Regions from separate parts of the Promicromonospora xylanilytica genome, predicted to be linked through region 1. Evidence: predicted binding sites of a transcription regulator. Region 1 holds the regulator's gene; each other region holds the start of a gene.
What was found. The regulator LexA, encoded in region 1, represses DNA repair genes until DNA is damaged. The targets are predictions, from matches to a motif close to TCGAACANNTGTTCGA.
Positions count from the first base shown of each region.

Region 2: a site for LexA is predicted at 8,252-8,267, ahead of ACYVK7_RS09225 (DUF222 domain-containing protein). Genes of this name have one in related genera too.
Region 3: a site for LexA is predicted at 5,809-5,824, ahead of ACYVK7_RS10830 (HNH endonuclease signature motif containing protein). Genes of this name have one in related genera too.

Region 1 covers NZ_BAAGRP010000074.1:137,828-147,396, forward strand. The annotation lists gene ACYVK7_RS23525 (ATP-dependent DNA helicase) at 1-1,742, shown strand, start outside; gene ACYVK7_RS23530 (L-lactate dehydrogenase) at 1,753-2,742, shown strand; gene lexA (transcriptional repressor LexA) at 2,830-3,645, opposite strand; gene ACYVK7_RS23540 (LysM peptidoglycan-binding domain-containing protein) at 3,836-4,282, shown strand; gene nrdR (transcriptional regulator NrdR) at 4,403-4,873, shown strand; gene ACYVK7_RS23550 (DUF5302 domain-containing protein) at 5,019-5,255, shown strand; gene betC (choline-sulfatase) at 5,398-6,909, opposite strand; gene ACYVK7_RS23560 (sugar phosphate isomerase/epimerase family protein) at 6,902-7,753, opposite strand; gene ACYVK7_RS23565 (ABC transporter substrate-binding protein) at 7,746-8,765, opposite strand; gene ACYVK7_RS23570 (ABC transporter ATP-binding protein) at 8,762-9,562, opposite strand; gene ACYVK7_RS23575 (ABC transporter permease) at 9,559-9,569, opposite strand, start outside.
Region 2 covers NZ_BAAGRP010000007.1:313,951-323,519, reverse strand. The annotation lists gene ACYVK7_RS09270 (ThuA domain-containing protein) at 1-587, shown strand, start outside; gene ACYVK7_RS09265 (ArsR/SmtB family transcription factor) at 745-1,734, opposite strand; gene ACYVK7_RS09260 (cupin domain-containing protein) at 1,849-2,199, shown strand; gene ACYVK7_RS09255 (YciI family protein) at 2,273-2,647, shown strand; gene ACYVK7_RS09250 (Lrp/AsnC family transcriptional regulator) at 2,669-3,163, opposite strand; gene ACYVK7_RS09245 (thiamine pyrophosphate-dependent dehydrogenase E1 component subunit alpha) at 3,319-4,458, shown strand; gene ACYVK7_RS09240 (alpha-ketoacid dehydrogenase subunit beta) at 4,458-5,459, shown strand; gene ACYVK7_RS09235 (dihydrolipoamide acetyltransferase family protein) at 5,456-6,847, shown strand; gene ACYVK7_RS09230 (MFS transporter) at 7,013-8,170, shown strand; gene ACYVK7_RS09225 (DUF222 domain-containing protein) at 8,272-9,569, shown strand, end outside.
Region 3 covers NZ_BAAGRP010000007.1:670,709-680,277, reverse strand. The annotation lists gene ACYVK7_RS10865 (response regulator) at 1-621, opposite strand, end outside; gene ACYVK7_RS10860 (sensor histidine kinase) at 618-1,751, opposite strand; gene ACYVK7_RS10855 (hypothetical protein) at 1,871-2,299, shown strand; gene ACYVK7_RS10850 (multicopper oxidase family protein) at 2,296-3,810, shown strand; gene ACYVK7_RS10845 (HAD hydrolase-like protein) at 3,831-4,520, shown strand; gene ACYVK7_RS10840 (O-acetyl-ADP-ribose deacetylase) at 4,601-5,128, opposite strand; gene ACYVK7_RS10835 (GNAT family N-acetyltransferase) at 5,125-5,604, opposite strand; gene ACYVK7_RS10830 (HNH endonuclease signature motif containing protein) at 5,870-7,741, shown strand; gene ACYVK7_RS10825 (DUF6596 domain-containing protein) at 7,758-8,987, opposite strand; gene ACYVK7_RS10820 (YciI family protein) at 9,007-9,387, opposite strand; gene ACYVK7_RS10815 (DNA gyrase/topoisomerase IV subunit A) at 9,468-9,569, opposite strand, start outside.

The DNA.
Region 1 (9,569 bases):
CGCTGCTCCCGCGCGAGCCGCGCATCGCGCTGCTCAAGGGCTGGCACAACTACTTGTGCGTGCACAAGATCGGGGGCGGGTACCCCGCTGACGAGCCCACGCTGTTCGACCTGCCCGGCGGCGAGGACCACCCGCGCACGGAAGAGCCCGCGGCGTCCGGCGGGGCGCGCGGGCGGCGCAAGGACGACGGTGCGACGCTCGCCGACCACGTCCGCCGGCTGCACGAGTGGGCGGGGGAGACGGAGACGGGTGACCGTGACGACCTGGTGCCCGGCGTGCCCGACCGGGCCTGGCGCCAGGTCTCCGTGACCGCCATGGAGTGCCTGGGCGGCAAGTGCCCCATGCTCGCCGAGTGCTTCCCGGACAGGGCGCGCGCCATCTCGCGGGACGCGGACGTGGTGGTCACCAACCACGCGATGCTGGGCATCGCGGCGACGGGCAGCCCCGGGGTGCTCCCTGAGCACGACGTCGTGGTGGTCGACGAGGCGCACGAGCTCACGGACCGGGTGACGTCGTCGGCCACGGTGGACCTGTCCATGGCCTCGGTGGAGAACGCCGCACGGCTGGCCCGCCGGCACGCGGGCACCAACACCGACGCCCTCGACCAGGCGGCGCAGGCCCTCGGGACCCTGCTCGTCACGGCGCCGGCCGAGCGGTTCCCCACCGGCCTGCCGGACGAGCTGCGGACGGCCGTCGGCGCGGTGCGGGACGCGGCGCGCGAGGTGCTGAGCACGCTCAAGCCGGACACCGCCGGCGGAAAGGGCCAGGCCCAGGGCCAGCCCGAGCCGGGGCTCAAGATGGCGCAGGGGGCGATGCTCCAGCTGTTCGAGACGGCCGAGCGCATGGCGTTCCAGGACACGAGCGCCGACGTGCTGTGGTGCTCGCGCCCCGACAACGGCTGGGGCGGGTTCGGCGACAACGTGACCCGCCTGCACGCGGCACCGCTCCACGTCGCCGGCCTGATCCGCACGCACCTGCTGGGCGAGGCGACCGGCGTCTTCACGTCGGCGACTCTGGCGCTGGGCGGCACGTTCGAGCCGGTGGCGGGCACGCTGGGCCTCAAGGGCGAGGACGCCCCGCCGTGGCGGGGACTGGACGCGGGCAGCCCGTTCGACTACCCGCGCCAGGGCATCCTGTACACGGCGCGGCACCTGCCGGCGCCCGGCCGCGAGCCCACGACGGAGGCACAGCTCGACGAGATCGCCGAGCTCATCACGGCGGCGGGCGGCCGTACGCTCGGCCTCTTCTCGTCCCGGCGTGCGGCCAACGCGGCCGCCGAGGCGATGCGGGAGCGGCTGGACTTCCCGATCCTGGCGCAGGGCGACGACCAGCTGCCCACGCTCGTGCGCCAGTTCGCCGACGACCCGACCGCCTGCCTGTTCGGCACGCTGTCGCTGTGGCAGGGCGTCGACGTGCCGGGGCCGTCGTGCCAGCTCGTGCTCATCGACCGCATCCCGTTCCCCCGCCCCGACGACCCGGTCAAGGCGGCCCGAGCCCGGGCCGTCGAGCAGGCCGGGGGCAACGGGTTCATGGCGGTGTCCGCACAGCACGCCGCGCTGCTGCTCGCACAGGGGGCCGGGCGTCTCGTGCGGAGCATGGACGACCGCGGGGTGGTCGCGGTCCTGGACCCGCGGCTCGCGACCGCGCGGTACGCGTCGTTCCTGACCCGGTCGATGCCCGGGTTCTGGCCCACCACGGATCCAGCACTCGTTCGCGCCGCGCTCGCCCGGCTCGACACATAGCCTGGAACACATGGCAGCCCACCCGGACGTCCAGGACACGGAGCCGTCAGGTTCCCGTACCACCAAGCTGGCCGTCGTGGGCGCGGGGGCGGTCGGTTCGACCCTCGCCTTCGCGGCACTCACCCGAGGTTCGGCCCGCACGATCGCCCTGCACGACGTGAACCGGGCCAAGGTCGAGGCGGAGGTGCTCGACCTGCGGCACGGCCTGATGTTCACGTCGCAGGCGCAGGTCGAGGGCTCCGACGACGTGGCGGTCTGCGCGGGGGCGGACGTCGTCGTCGTGACCGCCGGGGCGAAGCAGAAGCCCGGGCAGACCCGAACCGACCTCGCCGAGGCGACCATCGGGCTGATGCACCAGATCCTGCCGGGGTTGGTGGAGGTGGCGCCCGACGCCACGTATCTGATGGTGACCAATCCCGTGGACGTGGTGACCTACGCGGCCCTCCAGATCTCCGGCCTGCCGCGGGAGCGACTGTTCGGCAGCGGTACCGTCCTGGACTCCTCGCGGCTGCGCGTCGTCCTCGCCGAGCGCTGCGGTGTGGCCGTCGGGAACGTGCACGCGTACATCGCCGGGGAGCACGGCGACTCCGAGATCGCGCTGTGGAGCTCCGCCACGATCGGCGGCGTCCCGTTGCTGGACTGGGTGCCGCTCGGCGACAGGCCGCCGATCGACGCCGCCGTGCGCGCGGAGGTGCACCGCGAGGTGGTCGACTCGGCCTACCGGATCATCGCGGGCAAGGGGGCGACCAACTACGCCGTCGGCCTGGCCGCGACCCGCATCATCGAGGCGGTCCTCAAGGACGAACGCCGGATCATGCCGGTGTCGTCGTTGCTGGACGACTATCACGGCATCGGTGACGTCTGTCTGTCCGTGCCGTCCCGCGTCGACCGGCGCGGGGTCACCGACAACGTGCGGGTCCCGCTGTCCGACGACGAGCTGACGGGCCTGCGCGCCTCGGCGGACAGCGTGCGAGCGGTCCAGAAGCGCTTCGGCTTCTAGGGGCGTGCCCGGGCGGCGAGAACGGGGTGGTGTTCCTGCTGTGGACCCAGCAGGAACACCACCCCGTTCTCCATCGGCTGTGCAGCCCTAGAGGCTGCGCAGGACCGCGACCACGCGGCCCAGAACCTGAGCCTCGTCGCCCGGGATGGGTTCGTAGGCGGGGTTCTGGGGCAGCAGGAACACGTGCCCGTCCGTCTGCTTGAACGTCTTGACCGTCGCCTCGCCATCGATCATGGCCGCGACGATCTCACCCTGCTCGGCGACGTTCTGGCGCCGCACGACGACCCAGTCCCCGTCGCAGATCGCCGCGTCGACCATCGAGTCGCCGGCGACCTTGAGGAGGAACAGCTCGCCGTCGCCGACCAGCTGACGGGGGAGCGGAAAGACGTCCTCCACGACCTGCTCGGCCAGGATGGGGCCACCGGCCGCGATCCGGCCGACCAGCGGCACGTACGACGGCGGCGGGGTGCTCGCGTCGTCAGGTACCGAGCCGCCCCAGTGGACCTGGCCGCTACGCCGCGGCTCGGGCCAGTGGATCTCGCCGCGGCTCGGCTTGTCGACCTGGTCCGCCAGGGGCTCGACGAGCTCCATCGCACGCGGTCGGTTCGGGTCGCGACGCAGAAAGCCCTTCTTCTCGAGCATCTGGAGCTGGTGCTTGACGCTCGACGGGCTGGCCAGCCCGACCGCCTCGCCGATCTCGCGCATCGACGGCGGGTAGCCCCGCGTCTCGAACGACTGCCGGATCGTGTCCAGCACGAGGCGCTGCCGCTCGGTGAGGCGGTCCGTCGGTGAGATCGCGTGCACGTCGGCGACCGCCTTGTCGCCCGGCGCGTCCAGCGTGGCGACGCCCGAGAGTGCCGTGTCGACGGCTCTCGTGTCGCTGGTCCCGTCCCGTCCCGTCATGCCCGTGCCCCTCCCGTTCCGACAAATGTTCTCCTCTGCGCGACCCACTCTAGATCACAAACCCGCTCGGCTCAAACGAATGTTCGAGCGTGTCTCGACATCGACGGTGTCCCGTGCTACACAATGGTACGGGCGTTCGACGAACGTTTGTATGAACGGCAAGAACTCAGTCACTCTTCGAGGAGGGGCCATGGGGGACGTGATCCCGTTGCGGCAGTACACCCCGACGTATGGGCAGGCGTACGCGCCGACGTACGGCCGGGCGCTCGCGCCGGCGGCCGGACCGGTAGTGCACCGGGCGTATCCGCCGGCCCGGGCGCGAACGATCGCGGACCGGCTCGGCGTGGCAGGCCTGCGGCTCACCCGGCGAGGCCGGGTGGCGCTCGTGCTGCTGGCCATGCTCCTGCTCGCGCCGATGATCACCTGGGGTGCCACGGCGGTGGCGAGCGCCCCTGGCGAACCGACGGAGGTCCGGGTGCACGCGGTGCAGCCGGGGGAGACCCTCTGGGGCTTCGCCCGAGAGATCGCGGAGCCTGGTGAGGACGTGCGGCACGCCGTCGGGCGGCTCCAGGAGCTGAACCAGATGTCGTCGGGCGCTCTACGGGTCGGAGAGCTGTTGCTCCTTCCCAAGGAGTGACCGGAGGCCTCGATTCGTCGTCAAATGCTGCGGCGATGTTGCATGAGGGTGGTTTGCCCGCTTACCGTCGGGACGCGACCGGAGGCCTCCGGTCCGTGGTCGACCCACGCAGGAGTGAGCATGCACTGCCCGTTCTGTCGCCACGCCGACTCGCGCGTAGTGGACTCACGGACCGCCGACGACGGCCTGTCGATCCGGCGCCGACGGCAGTGCCCGAACTGCAACCGCCGGTTCACCACCGTCGAGACCGCCAGCCTGTCCGTGGTCAAGCGCTCCGGCGCCACCGAGCCGTTCAGCCGCGACAAGGTCGCCGCGGGCGTGCGCAAGGCGTGCCAGGGGCGGCCGGTGAGCGATGACGACCTCGCCATCCTGGCCCAGCGCGTCGAGGAGACCCTTCGCAGCAACGGCAGCGCCGAGATCGACGCGTACGAGGTGGGTCTCGCGATCCTCGGCCCCCTGCGGGAGCTCGACGAGGTGGCCTATCTCCGGTTCGCGAGCGTCTACCAGTCGTTCGACTCGCTCGAGGACTTCGAGAGCGCGATCACCTCGCTCCGTGCCGAGCGTGCCGAGCGGGCCGCCGCGCAGGCCTGACGGCGCACGGGCGGCCGTATGGGCGCCGGCGTGCCCAGGCCGGGGTCGCCCGCGAAAAATGTTGGCACCCACGTGTGCCGTAGTGCAGGCTGAGCGGACGACGGACCCGATCGAGGGACCCCCGGAACAAGAGGAGGTGATCGGTGTGACGGACGAGAAGCCCACTACCGAGGCGGCCGAGGCGGCCGAGACCCAGGGCGCCGAGGAGCCCAAGGTGGCGACGGCGCCGAGCTCGGACGCCAAGGCGAAGTTCAAGGAGGCGCTGGACCGCAAGAACGCGGCCCGGCACCGGACCGCCGCGGGCGACGTGAATACCGGTGCGGTGCACGGTTCGGAGACGACCGGCCCCGTGCAGAAGATGTTCCGCCGCAAGAGCGGCTGAGCCTCGGTGGTAGGGGCCGCCGACCTGGTGAACGACCAGGTCGGCGGCCTTCGTCGTACTCATGTGGCACCGGGAGGAAGCCGGTGCGATGCTCACCGAGTCCTGGGCTCCCAGGAGAGCCGCACGAGCGACATTCGCGTTCCTAGGTCTCTCGCCAGTACTGGGTGAAGATCCCCGGTGACGGGTCGTAGGCCCAGACCGTCCCTGTGGCGGCCATGGCGCTCCGAACCAGCCGCCGGTCGGCGAGGCTCCGCCGGATCCTGCGTTCGATGTCGTCCGGGTCGAAGCGACTGAGGATGTCGGCACGTGCCCTGGCGACCGCGTCCGCGTACCGGGGGTCGCCGGCGAGGTCATGCCTCTCATCGGGGTCGGTCGAGAGATCGAACAGCTGGTGACCGTGGCCGTGCACGTAGACGTACTTGAGATCCCCTTCGCGGCGCATCCAGCACGGGGCATACACACCCTCCGAGTGATACTCGACGAACACAGGCGCTGCGGGGATCTCCGCGTTGCGCAGCTCGCCGACGAGGCTGCGCCCGTCCTGCCGCACGGGTTCGACGCCCACCAGGTCGCACAAGGTTGACGTCAGGTCCACGAGGGACACCGGAGTCGCGGAGGTGACGCCCTGTGCCTCGACAGGGCCACCGCCGATGATCAGTGGTACCCGGGACGACCACTCGTAGAAGGTTCGCTTCTGGACCATTCCTCGCTCGCCCAGCATGTCGCCATGGTCGCTCGTGAACACGATCACCGTGTCGTCGGCGTGGCCGGTCTCCTCCAGCGTGTCGAGCAGCTCGCCGACCTTGTCGTCGATGTAGGTGACCAGGGCGTAGTAGGCCCGGCGCGTCCGGGCCACCTCCTCCGGGTCGGTGAGGTCCACGCCGTCGACGCCGTGCAGTGCGTCCACCCAGTCGTCCATCGGTGACCGGGGGAGTTCCGGGCTCGCGGGTACTCGCACGGGATCCGTCTCGGCGTCGGCGTACAGGTCCCAGTACTTCTGCGGGGCGAGGAACGGCTCGTGGGGGTGGTGGTACGAAGCCACCAGCAGCCACGGGTCCTGTTCCGGCTCTGTGGCCGGCATCTGCAAGGAACCGCGCCGGGACGTGCGCCGGGAGCGGAGATACTCCAGCGCTCGGTAATGGGCCTCCTCGTCGAACTGCAGCTGCTCGGTCCATTGCACGGGGCCCGAGGTGACGTAGTCGATCGCGATCGGTGGCCCGTCCGGGTTCCCCGGGTGTGCGAACCTGCCGACGGCGTCGCGGTCGGGCGTCCAGGCCAGCGTGCTCGGGAACATGTCGGTGGTGAGCCGCTTGGCGAACCCGTGCACCTGGTCGGCGCCCACGAAGTGCATCTTTCCGGCCAGGGCGGAGTCGTAGCCTGCCGTGGCGAGGTAGTGCGGCAGCATCGGGATGTCCGAGCTGATCGGCGCGGCGTTGTCCCAGGCGGAGTTCGTGGACGCGTACCGCCCGGAGAGCATCGAGCTGCGCGATGGTGAGCACACCGGGACCGGGCAGTATGCGGCGTCGAACCGCACGCCCCGGCGGGCCAGCCGCTCCAGGTTGGGCGTCTGTACCACCGGGTGGCCGTACACGCCGGTGAGGTCTGCGATCATCTGGTCGGCCATGATGACCAGCACGTTCGGACGGTCAGGCACGTCGGGCATCCTCTCGCTCGGTGAGCTGGGTGATCTCGCGAAGTTGCATGGCGGCTGTCCGCATGCCGTCCGGGAACGGAGTGACCGCCGCCAGCTCTCCGATCACCTCGACGACCACGGGTGCTTCCGGCCAGCGGCGTGCGGTTTCCCGGCACAGCCCGGTCACGTCGAACGGGCCGTCCAGCGGAAATGTGCGGTCCCGGTATCCGAGAAGCTGGTTCGTCGGGCGGTGGTTGGCGTTCGAGACCTGTACTGCGAGGACGTCCACGCCGTCGAGGTGCTGCAGGTCCTGGAGGGACTGGCCGGCACGGAAGAAGTGGAAGGAGTCGAGCAGCATCCCGATCACGCCGTCGTTCAGCGCCGTCAGCACGGGTGCGAGCTGGTCCGTACGGCGCAGCACATCGTGATGGCCGATCGGCTCGACGGCGAGCCGCAGGCCGGCGTCCCTTGCGATCGGTAGGGCGCGGCGCAGCCCTGCGGTCACGGTGTCCGAGTCGCCGGCAGGCCGCATGAAAGGCATCACGAAGTAGCCGGCACCCGCTTCTGCGGCGCGGTAGATCTCCGCCCGCATGGCGCCCTCGAGCTCGTCGTCCCACCGCGCGTGCCACCCGTGCAGTGCGGCCGAGGGCGAGACGCCCAGGAGTCGCACGCGGTGCGCGCGCAGCGCGGCGGTGAGGCTGTCCGTGTCCTCCCCGAGGGCCTCCGACGTGAGCTCGACGCTCCCCAGTCCGTACTGCGCGGCGCCCATGATGACCTCGAGCGCGGTCGCCGTCGGAACCGTCTGGTTGTTGATGCCGAGCATGGGCTCGGGCACCGCCTCTCCGGCCAGGGTCGGCTCAGTCATCGAGCACGTCGAGGAACGTCGTGGTGTCGACGTAGTCCTCGGGCTGGAGCTCGGCTCCCTCGAGAGCGCCGATGTCCTCGAACGTCGACTGCATCGTTCCTATCCACCGCAGAACCGTGCCGTCCTGGTAGAGCTTCGCCCACTCGTCGTTCGTGTAGGCCTCGGTCCGGGCATAGAGCGATTCGCACTGCTCCTGGTCCATGTTCTCGGCGATCCGTGGGCAGAAGATGTCCAGGGCGGCATCCGGATCGTTAACGATGTCGGTGTTGGCCTGCTGCCAGGCACGGACCATGCCCTGCACCAGTTCGGGCCGGTCCTCGTAGAACCCGTTGGAGGACACCCAGCCGCCGGAGATCGGCGCGTCCAGGTCGGCGGCGCTGGCGATCAGGTTCGCATCCGGCATGATCTCGGTGACCTGCTGGTCGAACGGTGCCCACAGGGACGCGACGTCCACGCCGCCGGTCACGAAGGTGTTCGCCACGGCCGGCATCTCCAGGTTCACCATCTCGACCTCGTCCCTCGAGATGCCGGCTTGATCCAGGGCGACCTGCAGGACCAGGTCGGACGCGGTGCCGGAGGTGGTGGCGATCGTGGACCCCTCGAGGTCCTCGATGCTCGTGACACCTGAGTCGGGCGCGGCCCAGATCTGGTGGACATCGGTCTGCTGATTGTTCAGAACCATGACGTGGCCCTGCCCCTTCGCAGGGAAGTTCGCCACGACGGCGCCCATGACGCCGACGTCGAGGCTGCCGCCCGTCAGCGCCTGGGACAGAGAGATGCCGGTCTGGAACGCCGTCGTCTCGATCTGGATCCCCTGCTCGGCGAAGTACCCCGCCTCGTCTGCGACGAAGAGCTGCGCGATGTCGTGCGCACCGGGAATGTAGCCGACCCGTACGGTGGTCAGACCGTCCTCGGACTCCGAGGCTGTCTGAGGAGAACCGGCACAGCCTGCCAGGGTGAGCGCGGCGGCCGCCGCAGCGGCCGCGAGTGCGGTGGTGCGTGTGGTGATCACGGGGTGTCCTTTCGGGCAGCCGGCCGCTCGACGTCGTGGAGCAGGTGCTCCACCTGGCGGCGTAGGGCGATGAATTCTTCGGTGAGCTTGAGGTCGTGGTCGCGTTCGGCGCCCCACGGGACGTCGATGATCGCTTGGATGCGGGCTGGACGGGCGCCCATGACGACCACGCGATCGGCCAGATACAGCGCCTCCTCCACCTGGTGGGTGACAAAGAGGACCGTGCGGCGTTCTTGTCGGCTGATGTCGAGCAGTGCTTCCTGCATGTGCTCGCGGGTCTGGGCGTCCAACGCGGCGAAAGGTTCGTCCATCAGCAGGATCGCTGGATCCACGGCGTACGCCCGGGCGATCGCGACGCGCTGGCGCATACCACCCGAGAGGGTCTTGGGGAGCGCGTCCCGAAAGGCGGTCAGCCCCATCAGGTCCAGGTACCTGTCCACGGTCTCCGTCCGTCGTGCCGGGTCGCCGCGCCATGCGCGCAGGCGCGTACCGAACCCGATGTTGCGTTCGACAGAGAGCCACGGGAACACGGCGTACTCCTGGAAGACCACGCAGCGGGACGGTCCTGGTCCCGTGACCGGCTCCCCACCCACCTCGACGGTTCCGTCGTCCGGTGTGACGAAGCCGGCGACCGCGTTGAGCAGCGTGCTCTTGCCCGAACCGCTGGGGCCGACGATCGCCACGAACTCCCCCTCGGCGGCGGCAAGGCTGATCCGTTCCAGCACACTGACGCGTTTGGCACCGCGGCCGAAGCCGACGCTGATCTCCCGAACGTTGAGGTCGGTGGTGGTGGTCATCGTTCTC
Region 2 (9,569 bases), on a different contig from region 1:
TCGACGACGTCAACCTGTTCGACAGGGCACTGACACCGCAGGAGGTCCAGTCCCTGGTGGGCCGCGCCGGCGGCGACGTCGGCGGGGGGAACCTGGCGTGGTACCAGTTCGACGAGGACGGCGGCGCGACGGCGGTCGACTCGTCCGAGCGGGGGAGCGACGCGAGCATCGTGGTGGCGGACGACGCCGCGGCCTGGCAGACCGTGACGGTGGACCTGCTGCCCACGGAGGGCACGTTCCCGCTCCATCTCGTCTTCCCGGACAGCAAGGCGCGGGTGAACTGGATGGAGATCGAGCCCGGGGACCCTGCCGGACCGGGTGCGTGCACCGATCCTGACCAGCGCGCGACCGTGGTCGTGGGAGACGTGGACAGCGGCGTGCCGAACCATGACGCCGGTGACGGATGCACGGTCAACGACCGGATCCTCGACGAGCAGGACTGGAGCAACCGCGGCGAGTTCATCAAGCACGTACGAACCGTGGTGGCGGAGCTCGAGAGCGACGGCGTGCTGACGGAGAAGGAGGGACGGGACATCAACCGCGCCGCCGCACAGAGCGACGTCGCCCGGAAGGGCGAGCGGCGCTGACCCGACTCGTGGACGGACGCGGGACGGACGCGTGACGGACGCGGGCGGCCCGGGGCGAGACGCCTCGGGCCGTCCGCGTCCGGTCGTGCTTCCAGAGATGGCGACCCCCCGACCCGCCCGGCCAGCCCGACCCGCCCGGCCAGCCCGACCGCGTCGGCTACCGGACGCCCGCCAGCGCCTCGCCCAGCGGCGTGCGGGTGTGCAGCACGCGCACACCGGTGCGGCGGCTGTCGACCAGGCCGGCGTCGCGGAGCACGGTGAGGTGGTGGGACGCGGTGGACACCGCGAGGTCGGTCAGCCGGGCGCACTCGGACGTCGAAAGCGGCTGCTGGAGCTCGAGCACGAGGCGGGCGCGGGCCGCCCCGAGCAGGGCGGTGAGTGCGGCGAGGGCGTCGGCGCCGTCGCGGTGCCAGGTCTCGGACACACCGTGCGCAGGGTAGAAGATCGTGGGTTGGGCCGGGCGCTCGGTGAGCACGGCGCAGCCGCGGGTGGCCATCATGACCGAGGGGACCAGCACCAGGCCGGTCCCGCCGCAGTCGACCACCTCCTCGTGCTGACGCATCTGGACGCGGACGATCTCGTCGGCCCAGGTCACCGTCGAGTGCAGGGTGCCGGCCATCTCGGCGAGCCCCGCGTCGCTGCTGCGCCGCGAGCGGACCGCGACGTCCGCTCGGAGCAGGCGCAGCATCTGCGGCCAGACGGGTGCGAGCAGCGTGTCCCATACCTCCTGCCACGCCCCGACGATCCGCGTCCTGGCGCGGTCGGGCGCCGCGATCAGGTCGCGGATCTCCTGCTGCCTGGCGCCGGTCGAGCGGAGCACCATCTTCTCCAGGTCGAACCGGAGCCGTTCGGCGGGGACCTGGCGGAGCCGTTCGGCCTCCTCCTCCGGCGTCATGTCGCCCGACGGCGTGGCGGTCAAGAAGTCGGGCAGGTAGCCGTCCACGCCGCAGATCGTGGCGATCAGCCGGAAGGCCTCGCCGGACGGCCTGGTGTCCAGACCGCGGAACCACCCCCAGTGCAGCGGTGCGCTCTGCGGGCGCAGGGTGGTCCGCACCGCATGGACCAGCTCGTGCCCGGGGGAGATGCCGAACCGCACCGCCGAGATGTCGCTCGAACCGAGCCGGAACTCCACGTACTTTCGATCCACGTCGAAAGCGTAGTCAGTGGTGCCGTGTCGGGCGGAGAGTGGGGCCATCAGGACGCGACACCCGCTCAAGGTGCCGCTGTAGGTCCCGTCGAAGATCCCGCTGAAAGGAATCTCATGCCCAGCTCCGCACCGATCCCCGCCGACAGCATCCGCATCGGCGACAGCCGCACCCTCCGGTTCGAGGGTGCGTCCTACGGGGCCAACGTGTCGTTCTTCCTCGTCACCAACGACCCGGGCCGGGGCCCGAGCCTCCACCGGCACCCGTACGACGAGACCTGGTCGGTGCTCGAGGGCGAGGCGACCATCGTGGTCGGCGACGCGACCTTCGTCGCCCGCGCCGGTGACACCGCCGTCGCACCGGCGGACACGTGGCACCGCTTCACCAACACCGGTACCGGGACGCTCCGGATGGTCTGCATCCACGCCTCGCCGGTGATGATCCAGGAGTTCGCTCCCGAAGCATGACGGCGGCAGGTGTTGCCCGCCGTCGCGCGCACGACCAGAATTCAGCGCAACCAGTCAGAAGGGAAGCAGTCCCATGACCCAGTACTTCCTGACCATGCCGCACGACGCGGCAGAGGAACCGACGATGGAGTCGATGAAGGAGATGGACCCGGCGGAGCTGGAGGCGGTCTTCGCCGCCGTCGGCGCCTTCAACACCGCCCTGACCGAGTCCGGGGCCTGGGTGACCGCGGGCGGGCTGCACCCGCCGTCGACCGCGATCACCGTCGACGCCACCGGCGCCGAACCGAAGCGCGTCCCTGGTCCGTTCGTGGACGCGCCGGAGTACGTCGGCGGGTTCTGGATCATCGACGTCGCGGACCAGGAGACCGCGCTCGGCTGGGCCGAGCGGGCCTCCGCGGCCCTGCAGTCGCGGATCGAGGTGCGTGCCCTGCAGGAGGAGCCCCAGTAGCGGACCGGACGCCGGGCGGGGTCAGCGGTCATCGCCGGACGGCGTGGCTGCCGGCCCCGGCCCGGCGGGGATCGGCTCCTCGAACACCAGCAGCGTGTGCGTGTTCACGATGCCCTTCATGCCCTGGATCTGGTCCAGGATCAGGTGCCGCAGGTCGGCGTTGTCCCGTGCGCGGACGAGCAGGACGAGGTCGAACTCGCCCCCGACCAGCCCGATGTGGTCCACGCCCCGGAGCCTGCGCAGCTCCTCCCGGACCGAGCGCCACTCCGCCTGCTCCAGGTTGACCGTGACGTAGGCCGACGTGCCCAGGCCGGCCAGCACCGGGTCGATGTCCGCGCGGTAGCCGCGGATGACGCCCGTCGACTCGAGGCGGCGCACGCGCGCGTAGGCGTTGGCACGCGAGATGTGCAGCTTCTCGGACAGCGTGCGCATGGACATGCGGCCGTCCTGCCGCAGCTCGTCGACGATGCGCTGGTCGACGTCGTCAAGACTCGATTCCACTTGTCTTGCGGCCACGCCCTCAGCTCCTTCGCCGGTGGACATTTGGATCGCATGACCAGCATATTGCTGGACGTTCTCTTGGATCGTCGCCGTTGATGGATTCCGGAGAGAACCTTGACGATCATATCTATATGACAGGCATCACAGGCAGGGCAAGTGACCCAGATCGCATGCTCCCGTCCCGGGAGCCGGTCATGCTCCTCGGCCCGGACGGCCGTCCCACGGCCGCGGAGGGCCTGCCCGCGGCCGATGCGCTGCTGCGGGGCCTCGCGGGCATGATCGCCGCCCGCCGCTTCAACGAGCAGGCGTCCGCGCTCGTGCGGCAGGGTCGGCTCGCGGTCTACCCGTCGTCGTTCGGGCAGGAGGCCTGCCAGGTCGCGGCGGCACAGGTGCTCACCGCCGACGACTGGCTCTTTCCCACCTACCGGGACACCGCGGCCGTCGCCGCGCGGGGGGTCGACCCGGTCGACACGCTCGGCCTGCTCAAAGGCGACTGGCACTCCGGGTACGACCCGTACGAGCAGCACGTCGCACCCCTGACGACGCCGCTGGCCACGCAGCTCCCGCACGCCGTGGGCGTGGCGCACGCGGCGCGCCTGCGCGGGGAGCCCGTCGTGGTGCTGGCGATGTGCGGCGACGGCGGCACGAGCGAGGGCGACTTCCACGAGGCGCTGAACTTCGCGGCGGTCTTCCGGGCGCCGGTCGTCTTCTTCGTCCAGAACAACCAGTACGCGATCTCGGTGCCGCTGGCCCGGCAGACGGCGGCCCCGTCCCTCGCCCACAAGGGAGTTGGCTACGGCGTCCCGGGTGAACAGGTGGACGGCAACGACCTCGCGGCGCTCCTGTCGGTCCTGTCCGGAGCGGTCGAGCGCGCCCGCGGCGGCGCGGGGCCACAGCTCGTCGAGGGACTGACCTACCGCATGCAGGCGCACACCAACGCCGACGACGCGACTCGCTACCGCGCCGACGACGAGGTATCGGCCTGGGCGGCCAAGGACCCGCTGGCGCGGCTGGACGCGTACCTGCGGGTCGAGGGTGTGCTGGACGACGCGCGGGCAGCGGCCTTCGGCGAGGCCGCGGAGCAGGTGGCCCGCCGCATGCGGGACGGCCTGAACCAGGACGTCGAACCCGACCCCGACGACCTGTTCCGGTACGTCTACGACCGCCCGACGCCCCAGCTCGAGGAACAGCTCGCCCAGGTCAGGGACGAGCTCAGCAGGGATCAGCAGGGCCGTGACTCGCAGGGCCGTGACTCGCAGGGCCGTGACTCGCAGGGCCGTGGCCCGCAGAGCAGAGTGGAGACCCGCTGATGACGACCACCACGGTGGAGCGCGCGACGCTCAGCACGGCGCAGGCGATCAACCGGGCCCTGCACGACGCCATGGCGGAGGACCCCTCGGTGCTCGTGCTGGGTGAGGACGTCGGCACGCTCGGCGGCGTCTTCCGGGTCACCGACGGCCTCACGGCTCTGTTCGGGGAGGACCGCTGCTTCGACACACCGCTCGCCGAGGCGGGGATCGCGGGCTTCGCCGTCGGCCTGGCCATGAACGGCATGCGTCCCGTCATCGAGATGCAGTTCGACGCCTTCGCCTATCCCGCGTTCGAGCAGGTGGCGAGCCACATCGCCAAGATGCGGAACCGGACCCGCGGTCGCGTGGGGCTGCCGCTGGTCATCCGGATCCCGTACGCCGGCGGCATCGGCGGGGTCGAGCACCACTGCGACTCGTCGGAGTCCTACTACGCCCACACCCCTGGCCTGCACGTCGTCGCGCCGTCGAACCCCGCGGACGCGTACTCGCTGCTGCGCGAGGCGATCGCGTCGCCCGACCCGGTCGTCTTCCTCGAGCCGAAGAAGCTCTACTGGGCGAAGGGCGAGGTCGCCCTGGGTAGCGCGGGGCCGGGCATCGGTACGGCCGTCGTACGCAGGCCGGGCACCGACGCCACCCTGATCGCCTACGGGGCGGCCGTGCCGGTGGCGCTCGAGGCGGCCGAGGTGGCCGCGGGGGACGGCAGGAGCCTGCAGGTGGTCGACCTGCGCTCGATCGTGCCGTTCGACGACGCGACCGTGTGCGCGGCCGTGGAGTCGACGGGCCGCGCGGTCGTCATCGCGGAGGCGGCGGGCTTCGCGAGCGTCGCCTCCGAGATCGCGGCCCGGGTGAGTGAACGCTGCTTCCACTCGCTGTCGGCACCGGTGCGCCGCGTCACCGGGTTCGACATCCCGTACCCGCCGCCGAAGCTCGAGCACTTCCAGCTCCCGTCGGTCGACCGGATCCTCGACACCGTCGACGAGCTCCAGTGGGAGGACGCGTGACCAGCACCGCGACCGCACAGACATTCCTCCTGCCCGACCTCGGGGAAGGACTGACCGAGGCCCAGGTGGTGCAGTGGCTGGTCGCCGAGGGTGACACCGTTGCCGTCGACCAGCCGGTGGTCGAGGTCGAGACCGCCAAGTCCGTGGTCGAGGTACCCAGCCCGTACGCCGGCCGGGTCGGCGTGCTGCACGCGGCAGAGGGCGAGCTCGTGGAGGTCGGGAGGCCGCTGATCACGATCGAACCGGAGGAGGTCGGTACCGGGCGCGATGGGGAGGCGGCGCGCGATGGGGAGGTTGCGCGCGATGGGGAGGCCGCCGAGGCCTATCGCGAGGAGGAACAGGCCGGCTCGGGCAACGTGCTCATCGGGTACGGCACCTCGGCGCGGGCCGCCTCGGGTCGCCGACGCCGGCCGCGCGGCGCACCGCCGGTGGCCCCCGCCGCCGTGCCGGACGACCGGCCGGTCAAGGTGGTCTCGCCTATCGTCCGGCGACTGGCCCGCGAGGCCGGGCTGGACCTGCACACGATCCGGCCCACCGGCGCCGGCGGGGTGGTCACCAGGTCCGACGTGTGGGCCGCCGTCGAGGGCGCGCGGGCAGCTGCTGCGGCGCCCGCGCCCGCTGTTCAGGCCGCTCCGCCCGGGGCCGTGCCGAGTGCGGCGCCCGTCCCGAGCGCCGCGGTGCCCGTCCCGAGCGCTCCCGGCGAGCGGCGCATCCCGCTCAGCGGCTTCCAACGGGCCGCGTCCCGGGTGCTCTCGCGGAGCCGTGCGGAGATCCCCGAGGCGACGGTCTGGGTCGACGTCGACGCCACGGCGCTCTGGGAACTGCGCGAGGCCGCCCGCACGCCGGCCGGCCCAGGGCCTGGCCTGCTCGCGTACGTCGCACGGTTCGTCGTGGCAGGCCTCAAGGAGTACCCGGTTCTCAACGCCCGGTTCGACGCTGAGCACGACGAGATCGTCGTTCCCGACGTCATCAACCTCGGCATCGCCGTGCAAAGCGAGCTCGGGCTCGTCGCGCCCGCCGTGCTCGGGGCCGGCTCGATGACGACGACCGAGCTCGACACCGCCCTGCGCGACCTCACGACCCGGGCACGAGCCGGCAGGGCGACGCCGGAGGAGCTCACGGCCGGCACGTTCACCCTGAACAACTACGGCAGCCTCGGGGTGGACGGCAGCGCGGCGATCATCAACCACCCGCAGGTCGCGATCCTGGGCCTCGGCCGCATCATCGACCGGCCGTGGGTGGTCGACGGCCAGCTGGTGCCGCGCAAGATCGCCCAGCTGTCGTTCGTGTTCGACCACCGGGTGTGCGACGGTGCGACCGCGGCCGGGTTCGTGCGTTCGGTGGCCGACGCCGTCGAGCACCCCGCCGCGGCGATCGTGCGGCTCTGACGGGGTGCCGCTGGGCTGTGGTGTTCAGCGGCGCCGCCCTTCTAACACGCGCTCTACGGGCTTGATGCCTCGTTGGTGGCGTGAGAGCGTTGTCGTGCCACAGGCCGCCTCTCCTGACCGTCCGGGGGAAAGGCGAACAGTCGTCAGGGCGGCCTGAGGGTCGCCTTGCATCTGGCACACAACCGTTCTTTCGCCGCCCGGCTCTGGGCTGTCTTCTTTCTCAACGGGGCTGTTCTCTCCAGTTGGGCCCCGCGGATACCAGAGGTCAAGCAGCTTCTGGATCTCAGCGACCGCGAATTGGGCACTGCCCTGTTCGGTGTCGCCGCAGGGTCTGTCCCCGCACTGCTGCTCACCGCCCGGATCCTTGACCGGGTGAGGTCGGGACCGGTCTGCGTGATGACCGCGCTGCTCTTCAGCGCGTCGCTGCCCTTGATCGGCCTCGTCGAGGACGTATGGCAGCTGACCGGCGTGCTCATGCTGCTCGGGGCGTCCAGCGGCGTCCTCGACATCGCAATGAACACCACCGGTATCGCCTACCAGCAGCTCACCGGTCACCGGGTCTTGTCCCGGTTGCACGGTGGGTACAGCCTGGGCGTGCTCGCCGGAGCCTTGGGAGGCGTGGCCGCCACGCATGGGGGTGGCACGGTGACCGAGCACTTCCTCGCCGTCACCGTCGTCCTTGTGGGCCTCACATTGGTGTGCGCGCCGGCGTTGTGGTCGCAACCCTTGAACCCCGGCGCCCGAGGGGTCGAAGACGCCGACCCCGCCCTTGCCCGAAACGGGCGCTTCGGCCTGCCGGTGGCGATTGCGGTGCTGGCGGTATCCGGCCTGCTCGTCGAGGGGTTGGTCACCGATTGGTCGGCTCTGCTGATCACCCGTGACCTCGGAGCGCCGGCCTCCCTGGGGGCCACCGCTCTGGCGTTGTTCAGCTTGGCGATGTTCATCTCTCGTTCGGCCGGTGACGCCGTGCTGAACCGCTTCACGGAACATGGGGTCCTGACGACCGTCGCCGTAGTCGTGATCTGCCTCGTGGTGCTCGGCTCCCTGGTCGCCCATCCGCTGGTCATGGTCGTGGCCATGGGCCTGGTCGGGCTGTTCCTTGGCCCGGTCTTCCCCATCGCGGTCTCCCGGGCCGGCCGGTCAGCGCCCGGACACGCCGCGACGATGACCGCGCGGGTCAGTGCCGTGGGGTACATCGCCTACCTCGGCGGACCGCCCGCGATCGGCTTCGCCACCGACGCCATCGGTCTACCTGCCACGTTCGCCGCGGCGGCGGCCCTCAGCGGCGTGAGTATCGCCCTCGTTCGCCGGGGTCCCGGCTGAGACTGCCACAGCCTCCGGGCGGTCAGGCATCCCGACCAGGTCGTGAAGAGTTATCCACAGATTCTATTTTGACCCTGCGATACGTACGAGTGTTCGAGATAATGGGATCGGCGAACAGGCGACGGGCAAGGGGGTGGGTGCTGATGGGTCAGCCGACGGATGGGACGGCGCCTGGTGCTCTGCCTGCTGCTCGGTCGGTCGAGGACGCGCTGGCGCGGATCGAGGCCGCGGTAGCTGATCTCGCGGTCCTGACGGACCCGGGGGTGTTGGAGGGGTGGGACGCACCCAGTGTGGGCCGGTTGGTCGACGCGCATGCCCGGATCCGGCAGGTGACCGGCCGGTTGGACGGTGTCCGATACACAGTGCTGCCCAGGATCGAGGCGGAAGGTTCGTGGCGGTCGGGCGGGATGGCGCGTACGTTCGCGTCCTGGCTCCGTGTCCGTGAGGGTGTCTCGGCTGGGACGGCGCGTAAGGACATGCTGATCGCCCGTCGTCTGGCAACCGCACTGCCGGTGACCCGGGAACGCCTGGTCGCGGGAACCGTGGGTGTGGATCATGTCCGGGTGTTGACGCAGGTCGCCCCGACCAGTGAGACGCGTACGGATGCGTTGGCGTGGCTGATCGATACCCGTACCGGAGAGGCGACGACGCCGGAACAGTTCGTGCAGACCGTGCCCGTCGACTTCCCCGTGGATGACCCGGACGGGTCCCGCACGCGTGCGGTGGTCACCCGGGTGCTGCAGGACGCGGTCGCTGACGGGACGCTGGTGACGGGTGAGGGTCTGGTCCTGCGGGAGGCGAACGTGCTGAACGCGGATCAGTTCCGGGTGGTGGCGCGCAGGTTCGCGTCGGTGACGGACCCGGATACCGACGAGGTGGAGGACGACAAGGCGGCCCGGGGTGAGTTCCTGGACCTGTCCAAGACGTTGGGTGGGTATCACGTGGCTGGTTTCCTCACCGACGAACACGGACTGCTGGTCCAGAGCGCGCTGACCGCGGTGATGGGTGCCCCGGCCGCGGAGGACACCCGCACCACGGGGCAGCGGCGGGCGCAAGCCCTGGCGGATGTGGCCCGCGTCGTGCTGGACACGAACCAGGCCTCGCCGGGGGCGGCGATCGCCCCGCACCTACATGTCACGGTGTCCTGGACCGAGCTGGAGACCCAGGTCACCCGCACCCGCGACGGCCTCTGCGTGACCTGCGGGCACACGACCACACGCCGAGCCCCAACCGGCACCACTGGCGCCACCGGCACGGCTGGCACCACGGGCACGGCTGGCACGACCAGCACGACCAGCACGACCAGCACGACCAGCACGACCAGCACGACCAGCACGACCAGCACGACTGGCACGACCAGCACGACTGGCACCACCAGCACGGGCGCGGTCGGCGCCAC
Region 3 (9,569 bases), on a different contig from region 1:
GATGACGAGCGCCGCGCGGTCCCGCGCGCCGAGCTTGGCGAGCAGCCTGCTCACGTAGGTGCGTGCGGTGGCCGGGCTGAGGTAGAGCTCGCGGGCGATCTCGTCGTTCGTGAGGCCCCGGCCCAGCTGCTGCAGCACCTCGCGCTCGCGCTCGGTGAGCGCGGCGAGCCGGTCGTCGCCCGACCGGGGCGCCGGGCTCGCGGCGACGGCACGCAGCACGGTGGCCGTCACGCCGGGGTCGAGCAGTGACTCGCCGGCCGCCACCACCCGGACGGCGCGGCGCAGCTCGGCCGGCGCGACGTCCTTGAGCAGGTAGCCGGCGGCGCCGGACCGGATGGCGTCGAACACGTGCTCGTCCTCGTCGAACGTGGTCAGGATGAGCACCCTGGTGCCCGCGAGCGCCGGGTCGGCGACGATCTCCCGGGTGGCGGCCAGCCCGTCCAGGCCCGGCATGCGGATGTCCATGAGCACGACGTCGGGCCGCAGCTCCCGCACGCGGGACACCCCGGCCCGCCCGTCGGCGGCCTCCCCGACGACGGAGATGTCGCCCTCGCTCTGGGCGAGGGCGCGCAGGCCCGCGCGCACGAGCTCCTGGTCGTCCACCAGCACTATCCGGATCACCGGTCGTCCCCGTCCAGCCGAAGGGGTAGGTCGGCGGCGACGAGGAACCCGCCGCCGGGTGCGTCGCCCGCGGTGAGGCCGCCGCCGAGCAGGGTCACCCGCTCGCGCATCCCGGAGAGCCCGGAACCGGGTACGAGGCCCGCGCCGGCGCCCCGGCCGTCGTCGGTGACACGGAGGGCGAGCCGGTCCTCGGCCACCCGCGCCGAGACCGTCACCCGGGTGGCCGACGCGTGCCGCAGCACGTTGGTGAGGGACTCCTGCACGACGCGGTAGGCGGTGGCGTCGATCGCGCCGTCGAGGGCGCCGTCCGGCACGTCGAGCGTGACGTCGACGACGAGCCCCGCCGCCCGTGCGGAACGGGCCAGGGTGTCGACGCCCGCCAGGCCGGTGGGGGCCGCGGCGCCGGACGGTTCCCGCAGCACCCGGACCGTCGACCGCAGCTCGTGCAGCGTGCCCGACGTCGCCTCCCGCACGTGCTCGAGCGCGCCGCGGGCCGCCGCGTCGTCGCGGCCCACCGCCTCGGCGGCCACCCCGGAGTGCAGCGCGATCACCGAGAGGTTGTGCCCCACGACGTCGTGCAGGTCGCGCGCGATGCGCAGGCGTTCCGCCTGCAGCCGCTGCTCGGCGGCCCGTGCCTCGTGCACGCGCGCCTCACGCGTGAGCCGGACCGCGACGCCGAGCGCGATGGCGGCAGCCCCGAGCGCCAGGTTCGTGACCAGGTCGTACGGCGCCAGCTCCTCCTCGGGGGTGTTGCCCACCGTCCGGTAGTACGTCGCGACGGCCATCAGGGTGGCCCCGCCCCCGACGGCCCAGGCGGTGTGCCGCAGCTCGGCCGCGGAGTACAGGGCGGCGATCGCGGGCAGCGTCATGCCGATGGGCGCGAACTCGAGGATGTAGTAGACGAACACGCCGAGCACCGTGAGCGCCAGCACGGTGCGCGGCGCCCGGCGCCGCAGCAGCACCAGAGCCCCGAAGGCCACCGCGAACAGGTACGCGCCGGGTCCGGCGTGCCGCGCGGTGTCGGGGTCGGCCGCGACGACCACCGCGACCACGAGGGCCATGGCGAGCCCCAGGACGACGTCCGTGACGCGCGGGTCGACCGTTCGCGGGACCGCGTTCTGCTCGGGCACACCGTCACCCTACGGACCCCGCGGCGCCGAGGCATCAGGGTCGGTGTCGCCCCCAGGCGACATCAGGAGACGATCCCGGGCCGATGTGCCGACCGGCGTCCCGCGGGCACCGTCGAGGCATGACCTCACCACACCTTCCTCCGCTGCCCGCCCCGGACCGGCCGGCGCGACCCACCATCCCTTGGGCCCTCGTCGGGGGCCTGGCCACACTGGCCCTGCTCTGGCCGCTGGCCGGCCTCACCGGGGCGCTCGGCACCGGCGCACCCCGGGCGCTGACCATCATCGGCATCACCGCCGTCGTCTGGATCGGGGTGGTCGGCCTGGGCCGCGTGCCCCGTCCGGTGCTCACGCTCACGCTCACAGGGGTGGCCTACGGGCTCGTCGCCCACGTCGTCGCGCTGCTGGTGCCCGTGCTCGGCGGCGCCGGTGGCCCGGGCGGCGGGCCGCTGTGGACCATCGTCCCCGCGCTGCTGTTCGACGCGATGTGGGGAGCGCTGGCGGGCCTGGCGGCCGCAGGGGTGCAGCGGCTGCTGGGGGTGGACCGGTGAAGCGCGTTGCCGGGCTCGTCGCCGGCGCGGCGACGGTCGTGCTCGCCGTCGCCGGGTGCGCGCTCGTGCCCGGCTCGGTCACCTCGGTCGACCGGACCGAGTTCACGAACGAGCTGGCCGTCCCGCCGCTGGCGCCGTCGGAGGTCGTGGACGGGACGCGCGTCTTCTCGCTCACGGCGCAGGAGGGCGAGACCGAGTTCCGGCCCGGTACCGCGACCCGGACGTGGGGCTTCGACGGCGCCTACCTCGGCCCCACCCTGCGCGCCGAACGCGGCGAGCGCGTGGCCGTCGAGGTGGCGAACGACCTCGACGAACCGACCAGCGTGCACTGGCACGGCATGCACCTGCCCCCCACGATGGACGGCGGGCCCCACCAGGCGGTCGAGCCCGGAGCCACCTGGCGCCCCACCTGGCGGATCGACCAGCCGGCCGCCACGCTCTGGTACCACCCGCACCCCCACGGCGCCACCGAGAAGCACGTCTACCGCGGTCTGGCCGGCCTGTTCCTCCTGGACGACGACGCCTCCCGCGCCGCCGACCTGCCGCACACCTACGGCGTCGACGACGTCCCGGTGATCGTGCAGGACAAGGTCCTCGACGAGAACGGGCAGCTCGAGCTCTCGGACGACGGCAGCGAACCCGGCACCCTCGGCGACGTCGTCATGACGAACGGCACCATCGGCGCGTACCACGAGGTGACCACCGAGCGCGTACGGCTGCGCCTGCTCAACGGGTCTACGGCCCGCACCTACCAGCTCGGCTTCGCCGACCGGGAGATGGACCTCGTCGCCACCGACGGCGGGCTGCTGGACGCCCCGGTCCGGCTCGACCACGTGCGGCTCGCACCCGGCGAGCGCGCCGAGGTGGTCGTGCGGCTGCAGCCCGGCGACACCACCCGCCTGCACTCGTTCGAGGCCGACCTGGGTGGCGTCGTCGTCCCGTTCGCGATGGGGGCCAACGACGCGTTCGACGTGCTCGAGCTGCGGGCCGCCGACGACCTCGCGCCGTCGCCGGAGCCCGCCTGGGACACCTCGGCCCACGCGCACCAGGACACACCCCACGAGGCGGACGCCGCCGTGACCCGCACCTTCGAGCTCGACGACCGCAGGATCAACGGCCGCCGCATGGACATGGGGCGCATCGACGAGGTCGTCACCGAGGGCAGCACCGAGATCTGGGAGGTGCGCAGCACCGTGCCCATGCCGCACAGCTTCCACGTGCACGACGTGCAGTTCCGCGTCCTGTCCGTCGACGGCGACGCCCCACCGCCCGAGCTCGCCGGGCCCAAGGACACCGTCTACCTCGAACCGCAGCGCACCTACCGGCTGCTCATGCGGTTCGACGACTACACCGACCCCGACGTGCCGTACATGTACCACTGCCACATGCTGCTCCACGAGGACGAGGGGATGATGGGCCAGTTCGTCGTCGTCGAACCGGGGCAGCAGGCGGGGACACCGCCGGACCACGGGCGCGACGCCGCCGCGGACACCCACGCGGGGCACCACTGAACGTGTGGCACGCTCGTCCGGTGACCCTCTCGCTCCCCACCCGCGCCACGCACGTCCTGCTCGACCTCGACGGCACCCTCACCGACTCCGCCCCCGGCATCATCGCGTCCCTGCGCGTCGGGTTCGCCGACGCGGGCTTCGCCGTCCCCGGCGACGAGGTGCTGCGCACCTTCGTGGGCCCGCCGCTCGGGGCGAGCATGACCGCCATCGGCCTGTCCGACGCCGACGCCGCCACCACGATCGCCGCCTACCGGCGCGACTTCGAGGTGCACGGCATGTTCGACAACTCCGTGGTCCCCGGATTTCCCGAGGCGCTCGCGGAGCTGCGCGAGGAGGGAGTGACCCTCCTGGTCGCCACGGCCAAGCCGGAGCACTACGCGCGGCAGATCGTGGAGCACTTCGGGCTCGACGTGTACCTGACCGGCGGGCTCGACGGCGTGCACGGCGCGGCGGGCGAGGCAGCGGGCCTGGTCGAGGGCAAGGAGGTGGTGGTCGAGCGAGCCCTGGCGCACGCCGTGGCTCTCGGCGCGGACCCCGGCCAGGTGGTCATGGTGGGCGACCGCGAGCACGACGTGCACGCCGCCGCCCACCACGACGTACCGACCATCGGCGTGACCTGGGGCTACGCGGCACCCGGCGAGCTGGAGGCCGCCGGCGCCGCCGCGCTCGCCACGACGCCGGCGGAGCTGCGCAAGCTGCTCACGAGCTGAGTCACCTGCGCCGGGACGTGCAGGTGCCGGTGCTCGACGGTATCGAGGCGCCGCGCCGCATCGTCCAGGACGACCGCCCGTCACCCGGCGTGCAGTGCCGTCTCGAAGATGTCCCGTGCCCGCTCGTCGAGGACCACGAACCGCACCTCGTCCGGGCTGGCCTCCGGGTGCTCGGCGAGCCAGCCGCGGCAGGTCGTGACGGCGATCCGGGCGACGTCCCGCACCGGCCAGCCGTAGGCGCCCGCGCTCACGGCAGGGAAGGCGACCGAGCGGACGTCGAGCTCAGCGGCCACGTCGAGCGACCGCGCGAAGCACGACGCGAGCAGGGCGGGATCGTCCTGGCCGCGGTGCAGGTTCGGTCCGACGGTGTGGATCACCCACGCCGCCGGCAGGTCGAACGCCGGGGTGGCGACGGCATCGCCGACGTCCAGGCCGTCCCGGTGAGAGGTCTTCCGCAGCCGCCGGCACGCTTCGAGCAGGCGCGGCCCCGCCGCCGCGTGGATGGCGCCGTCGACCCCGCCGCCGCCCAGGAGCAGGGAGTTCGCCGCGTTGACGACGGCGTCCGTCGCGACGTGGGTGAGGTCACCGACCTCGACGGAGATGCTCATGCGCTGACCTCCTTGGTGCTGGTGCTGGTGCTGGTGCTGGTGCTCGAGGGGCTCGACCCCCGGCGTTCCATCCACCGGTACGCCTCGTCGACCGGTTCCCAGCCGAACTGCTCGTAGAGCCCGTGGGCGTCGGCCGTCACGAGCACCGTACGGCGGAGGCCGAGCGGCTCGAGGTCGGCGACGATGCCCCCGACCAGCAGCTTGCCGATCCCGCGGCCGCGTAGCCGCGGGTCGACGATCACGTCGGCGAGCCAGGCGAACGTCGCGCCGTCCGTCACGACGCGCGCGAACGCCACCTGCTCGCCCGTGCCGCCGTGGAAGACGCCGTAGGGGCGGGAACCCGCGATGGCGGCGTCCATCACCTCGCGCGTGCGGCCCTCGGCCCAGTAGGTGTGCCGCGAGACGAGCTGGTGCACCCGAGCGGGGTCGATCCGGGCGGGGTCGGTGGAGAACTCGTAGGTCGAGTCGTCGTTCATGAGGTGGAGTAAACCACCGGACACCGACATCCCCGGGCGGCATGCGGGTGGGTGCCGAGCGCTGCCGAGCCTGGTCGGCGGTGCCGCGGGCAGCGCGGCCAGGGCTCCCGCGGCCATGGGGTCGACACGGCGGGCAGCAGCTCGGTGCGGCTTGTTTCTGCGGACAGCAGACGGCCGGGCGGATGTCAGTGGTGGAGGCTAGGGTCGAACAGACGTCCGCAGAGATGGTACGTCTACCGATCATCGGCCGAGGGGGTGGGCAGGCATGGGAACCAGGCAGAACACGGCCACGAGCGGCGCCACGGTGCCGCCCGGTGTCATGGTGCCGCCCGGCGGCCCGTTCGAGAACGAGCCGCCCGACGCCGTGCCGGTGCCGTTCTGGCCGGTCGACGTCCTGCGCCAGGCCCTGACCGGTGCACCGGGCTCGCGCCTGGCACGTGTCGTCGCCGAGGCGGTCGACGCGGACGACAACCTGGGAGCCGGCGCCGCGGGCGACGGTCCGCTGGCCGACCTGCCCGACGACGCCCTGGGCGACCTGGTCACCGCGTGCGCCCGACTGCAGTCGTGGGCCGCCGGTCTGCAGGCCCAGATCGTGGCGGAACGCGCCGCGAGGGAGTCGCACCCGCTCGCACACAACTCCCTGGTCGGCCAGGTCACCAGTGAGCTGGTGGTGACCGAGCCGGAGGCTACCGAGGTGGTCGTGCGTGCCGAGAGCGGTGCTCAGCATCCAGCAGTCATCAGTGCCCTGACCTCGGGGCGGATCGACGTGCGCAAGGCTCACACACTGCTGCGCAGCGCCTCCCAGCTGACGGTGGCCGAGCGGGCGGAGGCGATCGCCCGGTTCCTGCCCCACGCGCCGCGCCGCACGTGGCGGTGGCTGCGGGACCGGATGCTCGCGTTCGCCAAGTCCCGTCACGGCGCCGCGGAGACCGCCAGAGCGGCGGCCCAGCGACGCGGCGTGCAGCTGGACCGGGCGGAGAACGACATGGGCTGGCTGTCGGCCTACCTGCCGGCCGTGGACGCCGCCGCGGTCTGGAACGTCGTGGACGACATGGCCCACCAGCTGCGGCACGCCGTGGGTGAGGAACGCACGCTGGGCCAGCTCCGTGCCGACTCCTTGACCGGGATCGTCACCGGCCGTCTCCTGCCGGCCGACCGGTACGCGGACACGGACGCGGACACGAGCCCCGGGACGGACGCGGACACGAGCACGATCCACGGCACGGACACGGACACGAGCCCCGGGACAGGCACGGGTGCCTCCCCGCAGTCGGGCACGGACAGGCGACCGGACCCGAACGGTGCCGACAACCCGAACGGTGCCGACAACCCGAACGGCGCCGACAACCCGAACGGCGCCGACAACCAGGCCGGTGCCGACAGCGAGACCGGACCGGTGTGCTCCTGCGGAGGCCGGGCGCCGGTCGTACAGCACGTCGTGCAAGAAGTGGTGCGGCCTGTGCGGGTCACTCCGACCCGTCCCGTGGTGCGGGTCACCGTCTCGGCCGGCACGCTGCTCGGCCTGGACGACGCACCGGGCGAGCTGCGCGGGTTCGGTCCGATCCCCGCTGACGTCGCCCGCGCCGTCGCGACCGACGCGACCTGGCAGCGCCTTCTCACGGACCCGAGCACCGGGATCCTGACCGACTACTCCACGACCACCTACCGGCCCGGCAAGGTGCTGAGCGCCGCCGTGCAGGCACGGGACGAGACCTGCACGTTCCTCTTCGGCTGCGACAGGCCCGCCGTCTGGGACGACCTGGACCACATCATCCCGTTCGACCACGATCTCGACCCGGCCACGCTGCCACCCGGCACCCCAGGGCAGACCCGGGCGACGAACCTGCACGCCCTGTGCCGCAAGCACCACCTGCTGAAGACGCATGCGGGCTGGGGTGTCGTGCGCGACCCCGGCACGGGGGTCACGACCTGGACCACGCCCACCGGACGACGCCACGAAAGGCCGCCGACCGTACTGGACCCCCACGTCGATCTCGACCGGGTCGATCCCGACACCAGCGGTGACCTCGCTCTGCGCGCCCTCACCGGCCGACGGCTGCTGCCCCGCAGCTACACCACCTCCGCGCCGGCAGCGGCTCCCGGCGCGGACGTTGAGCGGAGCGACCCACCGTTCTGACTCGCGACCTCCGGGGCTATCCGGCATGCCGGCGGCAGAACTCGCGCAGCGGGCCGGCCGGAAGGACGTCCAGCAGCTCGCGGTACCGGGCCGCCGCGTCGTCGGTCCGACCGGTGCGGCGGGCCAGGTCCGCCAGGGCGAGGCTGGCGTCACGGGCGGCGTACGCCGGCCCGTCGGCGACCAGCTCCTCGAGCTCGCGCTCGACCGGCCCGAGGTCACCGCCGTCGCGCATCGCGAGCCGGCCCAGCACGACGAGTCGGGCCACGCGGGTCGCCGGCGACGGCCATGTCCGCAGGAGCGCGTCATAGAGCTGGGCGAGTCGCGCCCAGTCCGTGTCCTCCGCATCGATGGTGGTCGCGTGCACGCCGGAGATCGCGGCCTCCAGCGCGAACCGGCCCGGTGTACGCGGGGAGCGCGTGCGGGCGATCGCCGCCGTGGCGTCGGCCAGGCCGGCGGACAACAGACGCTGGTCCCATGCCGACCGGTCCACCTCGTCGAGGGGCAGCGCGACGCCGTCGCGCACGCGGCCGGGACGCCGGGCCAGGCCGAGGCGGCACACGGCACGCAGGCCGAGCGCCTCGGGATCGTCCGGGTACTGGGCGACAAGTGCCTCGGCGAGTGTGAGCGCGTCGCGGGCGGGGTCCTGCGTGACGTCGGTGGGCGCCGGAGCATCGCGCTGGCCCACCGTGAACAGGCCGGCGACGCAGGCCAGCACGACGGGCAGGCGGGCGTCCCGCGCCGCGCCGTCGGGCACCGCGAACTCGCCGCGGGCGCGGGCCAGCGAGGTCTTGGCCCGCGTGAGGCGTGCGGCGGCCGTAGCGTCAGCGATCCCGAGGTGTCCCGCGATCTGCCGGATCGTGAGGCCGCAGACCACCCGCATCGCCAGGACCAGCTGCGCGCCGGAGGCGAGGGCGTCGTCGCAGGCGACGAAGAGCAGCGCGAGACGGTCGTCGAGATCGTCGCCCGGCGCGGTCGGCGTGTCCGTTGCGACCACCTCCGGGCGCGCGAGCTGGGGCTGGATCCGCCTGAAGACCGCCTGGTGCCGTACCGCGTCGAGCCAGGTCCGGCGCCCGACCTGGACGCACCACCCGACCAGGTCCTCGATCACGCCGTCCGGCTGGGCCGCCGCCCGCGCGAACGCCTCCGCGGCGTACTCCTCACCGCTGTCCAGGCTGCGGGTGGCCACGGCGAGCGACCGCACCACCTGGGGCCAGGCGGTGCGGAACGCCGCTGGGTCGATCGGCACCGAGCGGTCCTGCTGCCTCTTAGGAACCGAAGCGCATGACCTTGCGCCACTCGACCACGTTCGTGCTGGGGACCAGTCCCGCGATCTTCCGTGCGGTGGCCTCGTCGCACTCGACCTCGTAGTAGCCGGTGATCACCTCGTTGGTGTCGGTGAACGGCGCGTCCGTGTAGACCGGTTCGCCACCACCCTCGCCAGGCGTGACCCATCCGCCGTACCTGCTGTTCTGCAGGGCGTTGCTGCCGGTGATCTTCGCCCCGAGCTCGGCCACCGCCTCGGCGAAGCGTTGGTGCGCCGCCATGTCCTCGGAGAACTGCTGCTCGTTGGCCTTCTGGTTCTCCGGTAGGTAGGCGTCGGAGTCCCAGTCGGTCTCGCGGATCAGGAACATCCAGGTGTCGGTCATGTCCAGCTCCTCTTTCGGGGAATGTTGACACGCCTTGGACGGGCGAGCCACGCCGGAATCGACACCACGGCCGGAACGGGTCAGCCGATCACCGCGACCGGCACCGAGATCGGGGTCCCGGACCCGTCGCGCCGCTCGTCCACGTCGGGCAGGTCGACAGGCTGGCCACCGGCACCGAGCGC